One region of the Sporosarcina soli genome, then DNA from elsewhere that is predicted to be linked to it. Evidence: riboswitches for the same ligand, from Rfam matches in the RefSeq annotation. Region 1 holds a riboswitch; each other region holds the start of a gene.
The links. A riboswitch is a leader RNA that binds a small molecule or an ion and turns the genes downstream of it on or off. The one in region 1 is predicted to bind preQ1.
Positions count from the first base shown of each region.

Region 2: linked by a shared signal. The riboswitch ahead of queF (preQ(1) synthase) and the one ahead of queC (7-cyano-7-deazaguanine synthase QueC) in region 1 are both predicted to bind preQ1.
Region 3: linked by a shared signal. The riboswitch ahead of ACFPRA_RS11330 (QueT transporter family protein) and the one ahead of queC (7-cyano-7-deazaguanine synthase QueC) in region 1 are both predicted to bind preQ1.

Region 1 is NZ_JBHSNO010000005.1:106,488-110,704, reverse strand. Features, by position in the region: gene ACFPRA_RS04840 (DUF1801 domain-containing protein) at 430-855, shown strand; gene queE (7-carboxy-7-deazaguanine synthase QueE) at 939-1,646, opposite strand; gene queD (6-carboxytetrahydropterin synthase QueD) at 1,643-2,068, opposite strand; gene queC (7-cyano-7-deazaguanine synthase QueC) at 2,065-2,730, opposite strand; PreQ1 riboswitch class I at 2,738-2,781, opposite strand; gene ACFPRA_RS04820 (DUF1540 domain-containing protein) at 2,891-3,046, shown strand; gene ACFPRA_RS04815 (aldo/keto reductase) at 3,261-4,103, shown strand.
Region 2 is NZ_JBHSNO010000008.1:65,787-70,003, reverse strand. Features, by position in the region: gene recQ (DNA helicase RecQ) at 1-919, shown strand, start outside; gene queF (preQ(1) synthase) at 996-1,493, opposite strand; PreQ1 riboswitch class I at 1,571-1,614, opposite strand; gene ACFPRA_RS15640 (MFS transporter) at 1,641-2,804, opposite strand; gene ACFPRA_RS15635 (hypothetical protein) at 2,967-4,076, shown strand; gene ACFPRA_RS15630 (diaminopimelate dehydrogenase) at 4,093-4,217, shown strand, end outside.
Region 3 is NZ_JBHSNO010000005.1:1,529,166-1,533,382, reverse strand. Features, by position in the region: gene ACFPRA_RS11340 (NAD(P)/FAD-dependent oxidoreductase) at 1-645, shown strand, start outside; gene ACFPRA_RS11335 (excisionase family DNA-binding protein) at 742-972, opposite strand; gene ACFPRA_RS11330 (QueT transporter family protein) at 1,164-1,664, opposite strand; PreQ1 riboswitch class I at 1,672-1,716, opposite strand; gene ACFPRA_RS11325 (ATP-binding protein) at 1,886-3,490, shown strand; gene ACFPRA_RS11320 (response regulator) at 3,503-4,177, shown strand.

The sequences.
Region 1 (4,217 bases):
GTAATTGCGTCCAGATTTTGAATCGAGCTTGCTCGATTAACTCCTTTCAAAATCTGTGACATCCGCGGGCCTACAGGATGTAGGTTATGCAGTCGTTGCGAATCGAACAGCGGAGGGTTCGATTTGCCTTAATTTCTGCGATCTTTGCAGAAATTAAGGCACTTTCCTTTTAGGACGTCGCGCACTTAGACTGCCTTCCATTATTCGTTCAGCTGGAGTTTGAACACCCGCTGAACAGGAAACAAAACCGCATTCATCTCGCTATCTATAGAGGTGAGTAGCTGACGCTTCGCTTTCAGTACAAAAAGATTTGCTGAATGAAGATAATAGAAGATAAAAAACAGCCATGCATGGCTGTTTTTTATCGTTTAGAAGACATGCTATGATGAATGGAACAGAATTATGAAATCAGATGGGAGTGAAAAGGGCATGTACGAACAAAAGACGAAGGAAACAGACGCAAGTGTCATCGAATTCATTGAAAATGTGGAGAGTCCTAAAAAACGGGAAGATGCATACCGATTGCTCGAACTTTTTAAAGAAGCAACGGGTTACGAAGCTAAAATGTGGGGGCCGAGTATCATCGGATTCGGTTCCTATCATTACGTCTATAAAACCGGGCATGAAGGGGATGCACCGTTAGTCGGATTTTCTCCGCGAAAAGCGAAAATCAGCTTGTATTTCGCGCCGGGGGAAACAGAACGGGAAAGCTTGTTGGCGCGATTCGGAAAACATACGACGGGAAAAGCATGCGTCTATATTAACAAATTGGACGATATCGATACGGATGTGTTAAAAGAATTGATCACAGCATCTGTAGAATTTTTACGGAAGCAATATCCTGAACAACCATGAATTAGTGAAGAAAAGGTGCTGTATCCCAAGTCTAAAAACGACTTCGGGGACAGCACCTTTTTCATTTATTTACAATTATAATATTACACGCCACGCTTATTTCCCCACACCAAAGCATGCAATTGCGGGAGCACTTTGGCATCGTTCATGACGGGGGAGTTGACAGCCAGTTCAATGAGCCATTCGTAGCGGTGCAGTAATTTCGGTACGAGGAAGGCGTCGTCTGTTGTGGTGATGTCGTCGTTACCGGTTTGTAAAAAGAAAGGGACTGTCGGGTAACGGAGATGGACCTCTTCCGCAAATTTGAAGTCGTCCTCATCAAAAATGACGATTTTCAGGCTGGCGTTTGCATCTGCTAGTTTTTCCAGGAATCGGTCCAGTTTGCTAAAATCCGTTATCATCCCTGAACTTGGTGGTTTCGGAGACAGCGTAATATCATCGATGTTCAATAACCAATCTTGCCAGAACGAAGCCTGTGTTTCGACCCCGACTTTCCATCCTTCTGCATGACAAAGGTCGACGAGCTCCCCGATTCCTTTATGCAACGCTGGATTTCCTCCTGAGATCGTTACATGTGAAAACAATTGTCCGCCAATCGCTTTTAGTTCTTCGATGATTTCCGGCGGCCGTTTCGAGACGCTTTTGCCTGTTCCATCCCATGTGAAACTGGAATCACACCAAGAACAGGAATAATCACAGCCTGCCGTACGGACAAACATCGTTTTTTGCCCCACGACCATCCCTTCGCCTTGGATCGTCGGACCGAATACTTCCATTACAGGAATTTTCATAGCAAATCCTCCTGTCTTGGACGGTAGATAACATAGCTGGTCGGCGTTTCCCGAACGATCACTTGCAGGCAAACCGGACGATTTTCCCTTGTCCGTAGCACATCTTGAATGGTCGTCCAAATCGTTTCTGCCAATATCTCTGTTGTCGGAAAGCGATGTTGGAATTCGGGATGATCATTCAATACAGAATGGTCATACTTTTTATGGATCAAGTCTTTCAATTGTTTAAAGTCGATTAAAAAACCGAGCGGATCCAATTCATTTCCGCCAATGGTCACATTGATATGGTACGTATGGCCATGCATCACTTGGCATTTCCCAGCATCTTCATCGGGAATGAAATGAGCCGCCGAAAAATGCATATCTTTGTTTAATTCAAATCGATAGCTATGTTGGACTTGTGGGTAAAATTGCTGCATCATTTGGCAACACCTGCAGACTTTTGAGATAAATATGTCGCGAGACCTTCATTACGCAACACGCATGCCGGGCATTCCCCACAACCTGAGCTCGGAACCCCGTTGTAGCACGTGAGTGTTTTCTCTTGTACAAAATCGAGTGCACCAAGTTTGTCCGCCAAAGCCCATACTTCTGACTTATCGAGCCACATTAACGGTGTATGAATGACAAAGCGCCCATCCATTGCCAAATTCAACGTTACATTTAATGATTTGATAAAATTATCACGGCAATCCGGATAGCCGCTAAAATCCGTCTCACTGACACCGGTGATCAAATGTCGTGCGCCGATCGCATCTGCATAGACAGCTGCGAAAGAAAGGAACAGATGATTTCTTCCGGGGGCGAATGTCGACGGTAATTCGCCATCCACTTCGGTCACTTCGATGTCATCCCGTGTCAAGGCATTGGCTGACAATTGATTGATTAATTGCATATCAAGCACTTTGAACGAGACACCGAGTTCCTCCGCTATTTTCCTTGCACATTCGATTTCATCCGAATGGCGTTGTCCGTAGTCGAACGTTACAGTTGCGACTTCCCGGAAATTGTCCAATGCCCAAAACAGGCATGTCGTACTGTCTTGGCCGCCACTAAAGACGACGACCGCTTTTTCATTTTTCAATATCTACATCTCCTTAGTTTTTTATAGAGGGAGTTTGCGAACCTCTTTTTTGAACCTTGTCCATCATACCATACGAAAAGAAAGGATGGCTTTACCTGGCGCATAAAAAGTATTTTTTCTCGCGATCTTGTGCATCCTACAAAAAAGGAGGTGTGAAGCCGTGGCTCAAGAAATTCTTTGTGAAGTGAACAACTGTAAATATTGGAGCTCAGGCAATAAATGTAGCGCCAAATCGATTTACGTTGTCAGCCAAAAAGGTAAAAAGGCAACGAGCAGTGAAGAAACCGATTGTAAAACATTTGTACCAAGAGATTGAACACGGCAGATTCTAAGTCGCGTCCGAGGAATTCAACCCTCAATTTGCATCTAGAATCACACATAAGAAGCCTTCTTAACAGGAAAACCTCCTTCTATGACGAACTCGTCATGGGCGGAGGTTTTTCTCGATGAATAGATAAAGAATTCAACTATTTGAATTGTTAGATAGATAGATGATACCTTTACATTATAAAGGAAAGGGGAAAGAGAATATGAATCAAGCAATCCCAGAAATACGATTAAATGACGGCTTAACGTTGCCTGCAGTAGGGTTAGGTACATATAAGCTGAATGGAAATGAAGGCGCGAATGCGATTAAGCATGCCATCGATCTTGGCTATCGGCTGATCGATACTGCCTATAACTATGAAAATGAAGGAACGGTAGGGGAAGGGGTTCGACGGAGCTCGGTACCTCGGGAAAGATTGCGGATCACTTCTAAACTGCCGGGGCGTTACCAAACGTATGACAAAGCGATGGTCACAATCCAAGAATCCTTATATCGTGCTAATCTAGATTATTATGATCTTTATCTGATTCATTGGCCAAATCCGAAGCAAGGTCTGTATGTGGAGGCTTGGCAGGCATTGATTGAGGCAAAAAAACAAGGACTCATCCGATCCATCGGTGTATGTAATTTCCTTCCTGAACATTTGGAGCGACTACAGAAAGAAACGGGTGAACTGCCGAGCCTCAACCAAATCGAATTGCATCCTTTTTTCAACCAAAAAGAACAACGGCAATTGCATGAGAAACATAATGTGGTGACTGAATCTTGGAGTCCGATTGCCCGGGCCAATGAACTGCTTGAAAACGAAATGCTTCAACAGATTGCCGATCAGCATGGCAAGTCGATATCGCAAGTGATTTTACGTTGGCATACACAACTGGGAGCCGTTCCGATTCCAAAGTCCGCCTCTCCAGAACGCCAACTGGAAAACATCTCGATTTTCGATTTCACCCTAAATGATGAAGAGATGGAGAGAATCGCAACGTTGACGCGTCCGGATGGGCGATTGAAAAATCAGGATCCGGCTGTTTATGAGGAATTTTAACTTGATTCAGCAAATGTTTTTGTACTGAAAGTAAAGCGTCAGCTAGAAAACTCTCACTTCTATAGATAGCGAGATGAATGCGGTTTTGTTTCCTGTTCAGCGAATGTTCAAACT
Region 2 (4,217 bases), on a different contig from region 1:
TACAAATGCCTTTGGGATGGGCATCGATAAAAGTAACATAAGATATGTGATCCACTATCAGATGCCGAAAAATATGGAGAGCTATTATCAAGAAGCCGGGCGTGCTGGACGTGATGGTCTCGATAGTGATTGCACATTATTGTTTTCATCACAGGACGTTCACACGCAGCGCTTCCTGATCGACCAGTCACAAGATGAAGGCCGGATTCCGGCGGAACTGGAAAAGCTGCAATCTATGATCGATTTTTGTCATACGGAAACTTGTTTACAAAAATTTATCATTACGTATTTTGGTGAAAAGGATGTAGTGGCTTGTGGACGATGTGCCAACTGCACGGATACAAGGGAAAGTTCCGATGTAACGGTGGACGTTCAAATGGTGCTTTCTTGTGTCATCCGAATGGGGCAACGATTCGGAAAAACGATGATTGCACAAGTGTTAACAGGTTCAAGGAACAAAAAAGTTTTGGAATTCGGTTTTGATAAACTGACGACCTATGGACTGATGAAAGGGCGTAACACAAAAGAAATTTCTGATTTTATCGAGTTCATCATCTCCGAAAATTGCCTATCTGTTGAGAACGGACAATTTCCCATCATTTATGTCAGTGAGCGCGGCAAAGATGTCTTGACAGGGAAAGTGAAAATCTACCGGAAAGTGTCCGTTGTGACGAAACAGATTACAAACGATGATCCGTTATTTGAACAACTTCGTGCACTCCGTCTGAACTTGGCCCAAGAAGCCGGGGTCCCTCCTTTTGTCGTCTTTTCCGATAAAACATTGCGGGATATGGCTGCAAGAATGCCTGTAACAGATGAGGAATTCCTTGAAGTGAATGGAGTCGGCTTGTCGAAGTTGGAGAGGTACGGCAAAGCCTTCATGAACGAGATCAAATCGTATACGATGGAAAAAGCGTAAAAAAACATCCGGAAGATGACTGTAAAGCCAAGTCGCTCCGGATGTTTTTATCTTCAATTAGTGAACTTGCCACTTTTTAGCGATTATCGATTTTCTCCGGATAGAGGTCATGATTCATCATTCGATGATCGGCCATCTGTTCGTATTTCGTTCCAGGTTTACCGTAATTGCAGTAAGGGTCGATCGATAACCCACCGCGTGGCGTAAATTTGCCCCAAACCTCGATGTAACGCGGTTCAATCAGTTTGATCAAGTCATTCATGATGATATTGACGCAGTCTTCATGAAAATCGCCGTGATTCCGGAAACTGAATAAGTACAGTTTCAATGATTTACTTTCGACTAATTTTTTATCAGGTATGAAGCTGATATACATCGTTGCGAAATCAGGTTGGCCCGTCATTGGGCAAAGGGATGTAAACTCCGGGCAGTTGAACTTGACAAAATAATCCCTTCCGACATGCATATTGTCGACGGATTCTAACACATCCGGATTGTATTCATATGCGTATTTCGTATTTTGGTTGCCGAGCAATGTCAAATCACTCAATGTTGCTTCATCTCTTCCAGCCAATTAAAAAACCTCCCCTAAATTTTGTCGGGGAGGTTCGTCTATGCAATCTAAAAAAGCCGTGTCGAATGACCGTACATCCATACATAGTTTTTTATAGAGGGTCGCTATGAACCTCTCCCGGACAGGGTATTCATTTCGTCTTTGACTTTAAGCGACAGGAGTTGATTTGTCAATAGAACCTTTTTTCATTCCGAGCAACGTATAGACCGCTACGGCTAGCAAAATGATACCTGTTAGCATGAATGCGCCTCGGAACTCAAGGTCCAAAAATCCGATCAGACCCGATCCTGCTACGACACCGATTGAGAAGAATGCGTAAAAATAGCCATATGCTTTTCCGCGGTATTCAGTCGTAGACGAGTCGATGAGCAGGGAATTGATGGAAGGGAAAAGGAAAGCGAAGCCTACCCCGTAAATTGCCATGGCCACATATAAAAAATTCAATTCCTCGATCTGACTTAAAAATAACATGCTCAAGCCCATCAGTGTGATGCCGAATGCAAGCGTCGAAACCGGACGGGCACGGTCGAATATTCGGTTGATTGGCAGTAGGAAAATCAGGATTGCAACAACACCGAACGTGCTCAATAATATTCCGCTCGTTTTTGTATCAAATCCGAGCGATTCGACTTTCAAAGGTAAGACGAGTGCAAGGACGCCTTGTGAGAACATGAGAAAAAATGCGCCTGCAAATGCCCGTATCATCCCCCGATTTCGGAATAAGTTTTTCACTGGAAAGCGCCGAATTTGTTTGGCCTTGAGTTTACGAACATAGTTGAATGAACGGAGAACAAAGAATGCGAGGATCGCTAACAGAAACATAATCCCCCCATTGATAGCCATGATGAACGGTGTACTTGTTTTGGCAGCCACTATTCCCCCGTATGCTGGACCGATGATGGCGGCAAGTCCGACAAATGCACCTGAAATGGCGACATTACGACCTCTTTTCGATTCTTCGGCACGATTGGCGAGAAAAGTGAATGCCGCTGGAACAATCAACCCTTCCATGAAACCGTGGATGAACCGGACTCCGAGCAATGCTGACGCATCCGCTACTGCCGAGTAGAGGAAAAGGGAAAGGGCGGAAGCGAACAATCCCAATACAAGTATGAGGAACGGCCCTCTTTTATCGGTCATAAATCCCGAGATGATATTGCCGATCGTATTGGAAAAGGAATACATACCGACAGCAAGTCCGACCAAAAACGGTGTGCCCCCGAGCGAAAGCGCAAACGGACTCATGACGGGTAACTGTGAAAATAAATCAAAAAACGAGAAAAAGACGATCAGATAGACAAAACCGCGCATAATGAAGCCTCTTTTCAATTGAAATGCATCCCTTATAGTTTAACATTTTTTTGGAGATTAGTGAAAAGGCTAGATTATGAACAATGCAGTTGGAATAGCGTTTTCATGGTGGAAACGTTAAGATGATTCCATACCAACGAATTAGCGGAGGGGATCCATCCATTGAATTTCATAAAAAAGTTGTTTAGTAAGCAGGATGAGAAAGCGATTGAAGAACAAATTGAAAAACAATATATTTTCGTCGAACTCGATTTGGAGCATTGGTACGAGCCATTCTATACGCGAAATTTGACAAGGAAACCATCATTCTTAATTAAAAAAGAAGATGAACCCGTTCTACACGAAAGATTGTCGACAGGGCATCCCATCTTTCCGAAAATCGCGGCGGATCCATCCATTGAATTTTTTATACAACCGAATCATTTCGATGCGTCCGATATTGTCAAAGCTGGAATTGTCGTCCGACATGCATGTTCCACTTTTGATACGATCCTAATGGAGGCGGTTTTCTGGAAGCGTGACGATTCAGTGGAAACGATTCCCTTTCAGCTGAACGTCAGACAGGATGACGAGCAATCCCGTTTGGCCTCGGCGTTGATCAGTATCCAGAAGGAAATTCCGTTCTATTTTGGACGGGTTGAAAACGGAGAATTTGCAATCGATAAGCAATTGGTCGCACAGATGCCGGAACATGTTCAAAATGATATGCAAATCACACTTGTCGAACTCTATAATGATGAAATGCGAAAGACCGGTCCTTTCGTTGAATTGCAAAGTATAGTGGATCGAGAGATGACGACTGCTGGATGGGTCTTTCATTTTGATGATGAGAAGTTGAAAAAAGAGGATCTCGATTTATCTTTCATAAAAGTGGATATATTACGAACGATTTTCAACAAAATTGATCGTCTTTCCAATAAAGGGCGCTTTACAGGATGGATTGCTGAGAATGTAGGAAATCGGTATGGAAGCGGACCCTATGGGGAAACAACGACATTCGTATTGACAGCAACGGAATCCCTTCACATGAATGGGAAATTGCATGCAGAGGTATTGCACTATTTAAAATCACTCCAAGGATTCATTCGAGAAGATGGCGGCTATCCACTGAAGTACGAAGCACTCCCGATCTTTCGACAAGAAGAGGGCAGGTACGGATTTGGGGCTGTCGATGAAGATTTTTTAGCAAAAGCGGATAGGTTATCTAGAAAGATGACGAATAAAGAGGTAAACTTATACAACAAACTGCTGAATATGAAAGCAGTAACATGAAAGGAGTTATTGGAAGATGACAATTAGAATTGGAATTGCAGGTTACGGAAACTTAGGACGTGGTGTAGAATCCGCAATCAGTCAAAACGAAGATATGGAATTAGTCGGGGTATTTTCCAGAAGAAATCCGGAAGATGTGAA
Region 3 (4,217 bases), 1.4 Mb from region 1:
TCAAATTTACATTATACAGTCAAATCATTTGAACGTTTCCAAGGGAAAACGGTGTTGATCTCCGGTGGAGGGAATGCAGCGATCGACTGGGCCAATGAATTGGAGCCGATTGCGGAAAAAGTATATTTAACCTATCGGAAAGAGCTATTAAAAGGACATGAGGCTGAAGTGACCCGCTTGTTCAATAGTTCTGTTGAATGTCTATTGAATACATCGATTGAAAGATTGATTGCGGCAGATGATCGTGAAAGCATTGAAAAAGTGGAGCTCGTCAACAATGAAGATGGACAGAAAATTCAGCTTGCAGTGGACGAAGTAATCATTAACCATGGCTATGATCGGGATAAAGCACTGACGTCCAATAGTGGATTAGATATCGAGATGGCAGATGAATATACGGTTGCAGGTAGTCCGATGAGTGAAACTTCTGTCCCTGGACTCTATGCGGCAGGAGATATTTTGAATCACGAAGGAAAACTGCATCTCATCGCAGGAGCGTTCCAAGATGCGGGGAACGCGGTGAATAAAGCGAAACAATACATTGAGCCCGAAGCGTATGGACATGGACGGGTATCCTCGCATAATGACCTCTTTAAAGAGAAAAACCGTGAATTGGTGAAGCATTTATATGCGGTGAAAAACTAAGCGATTTTACAGGGAGATGAATGAAATGTTTTCGCGTCTTCCATAGTTTGAATAACATTAAAAAACGGCTAAGACGTGTCTGTCTGTAGCCGTTTTTCAATCTTCATCTTTAATATCGCGATCGGGCGGGATCGGTTCGTTGCGCCATTCATCGATTTGGCGTTTCAATGTTTCCAGTTGCTCAAAGTACAGGTTGAATTGCGCTTGATTGATCAGAAACTGTTCGCCATCGTGAACGGAGCGGATCCGACCTTCGCGTACATATTTTTGCACTTGTTGGACCGGCATGCCGAGATACTCAGCAGCTTCTTGAATGGTAATATACATGCGGATTCTCCTTAAAAAATCCCCGCCATTTCAATTGCGGACAAAGAGGTGGCGAGGATCATTATATCGTCTAGGCTCCGGGCGCCAGATGCTCGGGTCATAAGCCATTTTGGCTATGAGGCAAAGATCGCCTCTTCGCCAATCTGTCTTATGCCTGTCGCATCTAAGCAGGCGCCCTGCGCTTTTGTATGTCAGATTAACTTTTCGAAGTTCAGGCGTTTGTTCAAAGCCATCATAATCGGGATTCCGACTGCCATGACGACGAATTCCCCAATTGCAAGTGTTAAATAAACGATGAGGAACGGAATGCCATTAAAATCGGGAAGATCCGCAAAAATCTTAAGCTGATAGGCGATGATAATCATCAAAACCGTAAAGACGATTGTGTTAAATAGCATTCGCTTGAAGATGCCGTTAATGAATTTTGCAGAAAAAATGGTTATTGAAAGAGCGATTACCGAATGAAGCACTCCGAAAATGACATCAACGAGAATCGGTGAAAATAGGAAGTTCGCGACAAAGACACCGATTACAATACCAAAAATATATTTCTTATTGAAAACGACGAGATGATTGAACATCTCAGAAACCCGAAATTGGACGAGTGTAAAACCAAATGGGGCAATTAAAAATGTAACAGCGACATACAAAGCGGCGATAACTCCACTTGTGGCCATCGTTTTTACTTTCATTATTTAGTTCCTCCTAGTTTTTTTACGTGGGATGGTTGCGAACCACGTGTTGAAAAATCCATAGTACAGTGTATCACAGTGTTCTCGGTTTGTGTATGAGTATAAAAATGTAAAAAATAGTGTGTTTTTTCTTATTCTTATCAAATAAGGGGGCCGCTATAAATGCATATGTGAAAATGCTATGATGAAAATGAAAGCATCTTTAAGAAAAGAGCCAAAAAATGAAAAAGTCAAAGTTTATCCCGTTACAAACCAAAATATTAGGGCTTATAAGTACATTGGTGCTTCTCATCGTCATTTTGCTTGCAAGCATCTTTGCTTATTTACAATTTGTCGATGAAAAAGATCAAGTAAAGCAGCTCGTTTTGCAAGCTGCAAAAACGATTTCACTGATGCCTGAGCTTCGGGAAGCAATTGAAACAAATGATATTGAATCCCATTTTCGACCGATTGCGGAGCAAGTAAAAGACCAAGTGCATGCGGCAAACATCATTATCGAAAATCGCAAGGAGATTGTGTACTCACATACCAATCCCGCCCAAGTCGGTGAAAAGAGTTTAGATGATACAAACTATCATGCGTTCGTATTCGGAGGTTCCTACAATTTTGAGGTGGAACGGGAACATGGTTCGGTTTTGATCGGGAAAGTTCCGATCATTGCAGATAATGGTGAATATACACAGGTGATTGGAACGGTTTCGATCGAGTATTTGGAGAAGGACATTTATGGAGAGATTTACTCGAGAATAAAAACCATTGCGATCGCGTCATTGTTCGTTTTTGTGTTAGGGATTATCGGAAGCATTTTTTTAACGAAAAGTATCCGAAAAGATACATTGGGATTGGAGCCGCATGAAATTTCTTCGTTGTATATGGAAAGAAGTGCAATCCTATTATCGATCAAAGAGGGGATCATGGCAGTGGATCGAAATGGGGGGATCACACTTGCCAATCATTCTGCAAAGACGATGTTGGATCTGAAGGAAGACGAGTTGATTGGTCAGTCTATTCATCCGATCGTGCCTACTATCCAATTGGAAGATGTTTTGCAAACGGGGCGGGCGATTCATAATGTTGAGAACAGGATTGGTGAGAAAACGTTCATTTTCAACTTAACGCCAGTCATTGACAATGAGCGTGTGGTAGGGGTTGTCTGTAGTTTTCAGGATAAAACGGAATTGAAAAAACTGATGCATACACTTTCGGAGGTCCGTGAATATTCGGAAGGGCTTCGTGCTCAAACGCATGAGTATGCCAATAAACTCTATTTGTTATCCGGCTTATTACAGTTGGAAAGATATGAAGATGCTTTTAAGTTCATCCAGCAAGAGTCTACGGATCATCAGCATCGCAGTCAAATATTGTTCAATCAGATCCATGATCCGAATGTACAAGCTATTTTGTTAGGGAAACTGGGCCGAGCATCCGAAAAGAAAATTAACCTAGAAATTGAACCCGATAGTGTTGTCGACGTCTTACCGGCTCACATAGGCGTATCGGATATGATCACCATTATCGGCAATTTGATCGATAATGCTTTTGAGGCCGTTGTCCAGCAATCTGAAAAAAACGTAATCTTTTCAATTACGGGTTTTGGAAATGACATTATTATAGAAGTAACAGATAGCGGACAGGGCGTACCAGATGACGTGATGGAATCCTTGTTTTCTTTAGGCTACTCCTCCAAAGGCGGAAACAGGGGATATGGCTTATTCAATGTGAAGCGCATCGTGGAATCATTGGGTGGAACGATTGAAGTAGGGAACGAAAAAAATGGCGGGGCTATTTTTACAGTATACTTGCCAAAAAAGTTTCGGGAAAAGTGAAAGGAGATCAAAATGATTAAAGTGGTTATAGCAGAGGATGATTTTCGAATCGCTCAAGTCCAAGAGCAGTTTTTAGAAAAGATACAGGGTGTCCAACTCGTTGGAAAAGCGTTAAATGCCAAAGAAACGATGAGCCTATTAGATAAACATGAAGTGGATTTGCTGCTGCTCGATATCTATTTACCAGACGAACTCGGAACGGATCTATTATCCAAAATCAGGGAAGACCATCCGAACACGGATATTATCATGGTGACGGCTGCTATGGAAAAGGTCATGCTCGAGAAGGCGATGCGATACGGGGTTAGCAACTATTTGTTGAAGCCAGTGTCGATGGAGAAATTCGTTGAAACGATTGAAGAGTTTAAAAAGAAGAAGGAAATCCTGCAAGATCGCGATGAAGTGAATCAGAAAATGATCGATCAATTCTTTGGATCTTCTAATCCGTCAACAAACAATCAAAAAGATCTCCCTACAGGTGTAGATCGCCATACGTTAAAAAAAGTGAGAGAAGTAGTGGAGGAGCTACGAGGCGTTACGATCGAGGAAATGGGAGAAAGCTTAGGCGTCTCCCGAACAACCGCCAGAAGATATTTGGAATATCTTGTTTCGATCGATGTTTGCACGGCAAAGCATGAATATGGCATTGTAGGAAGACCACAGCGGAAATATTACCTCGTCGACTAATGGGCACGATTCAGCCGAATTCAGTAGAAGTTCTCCACGA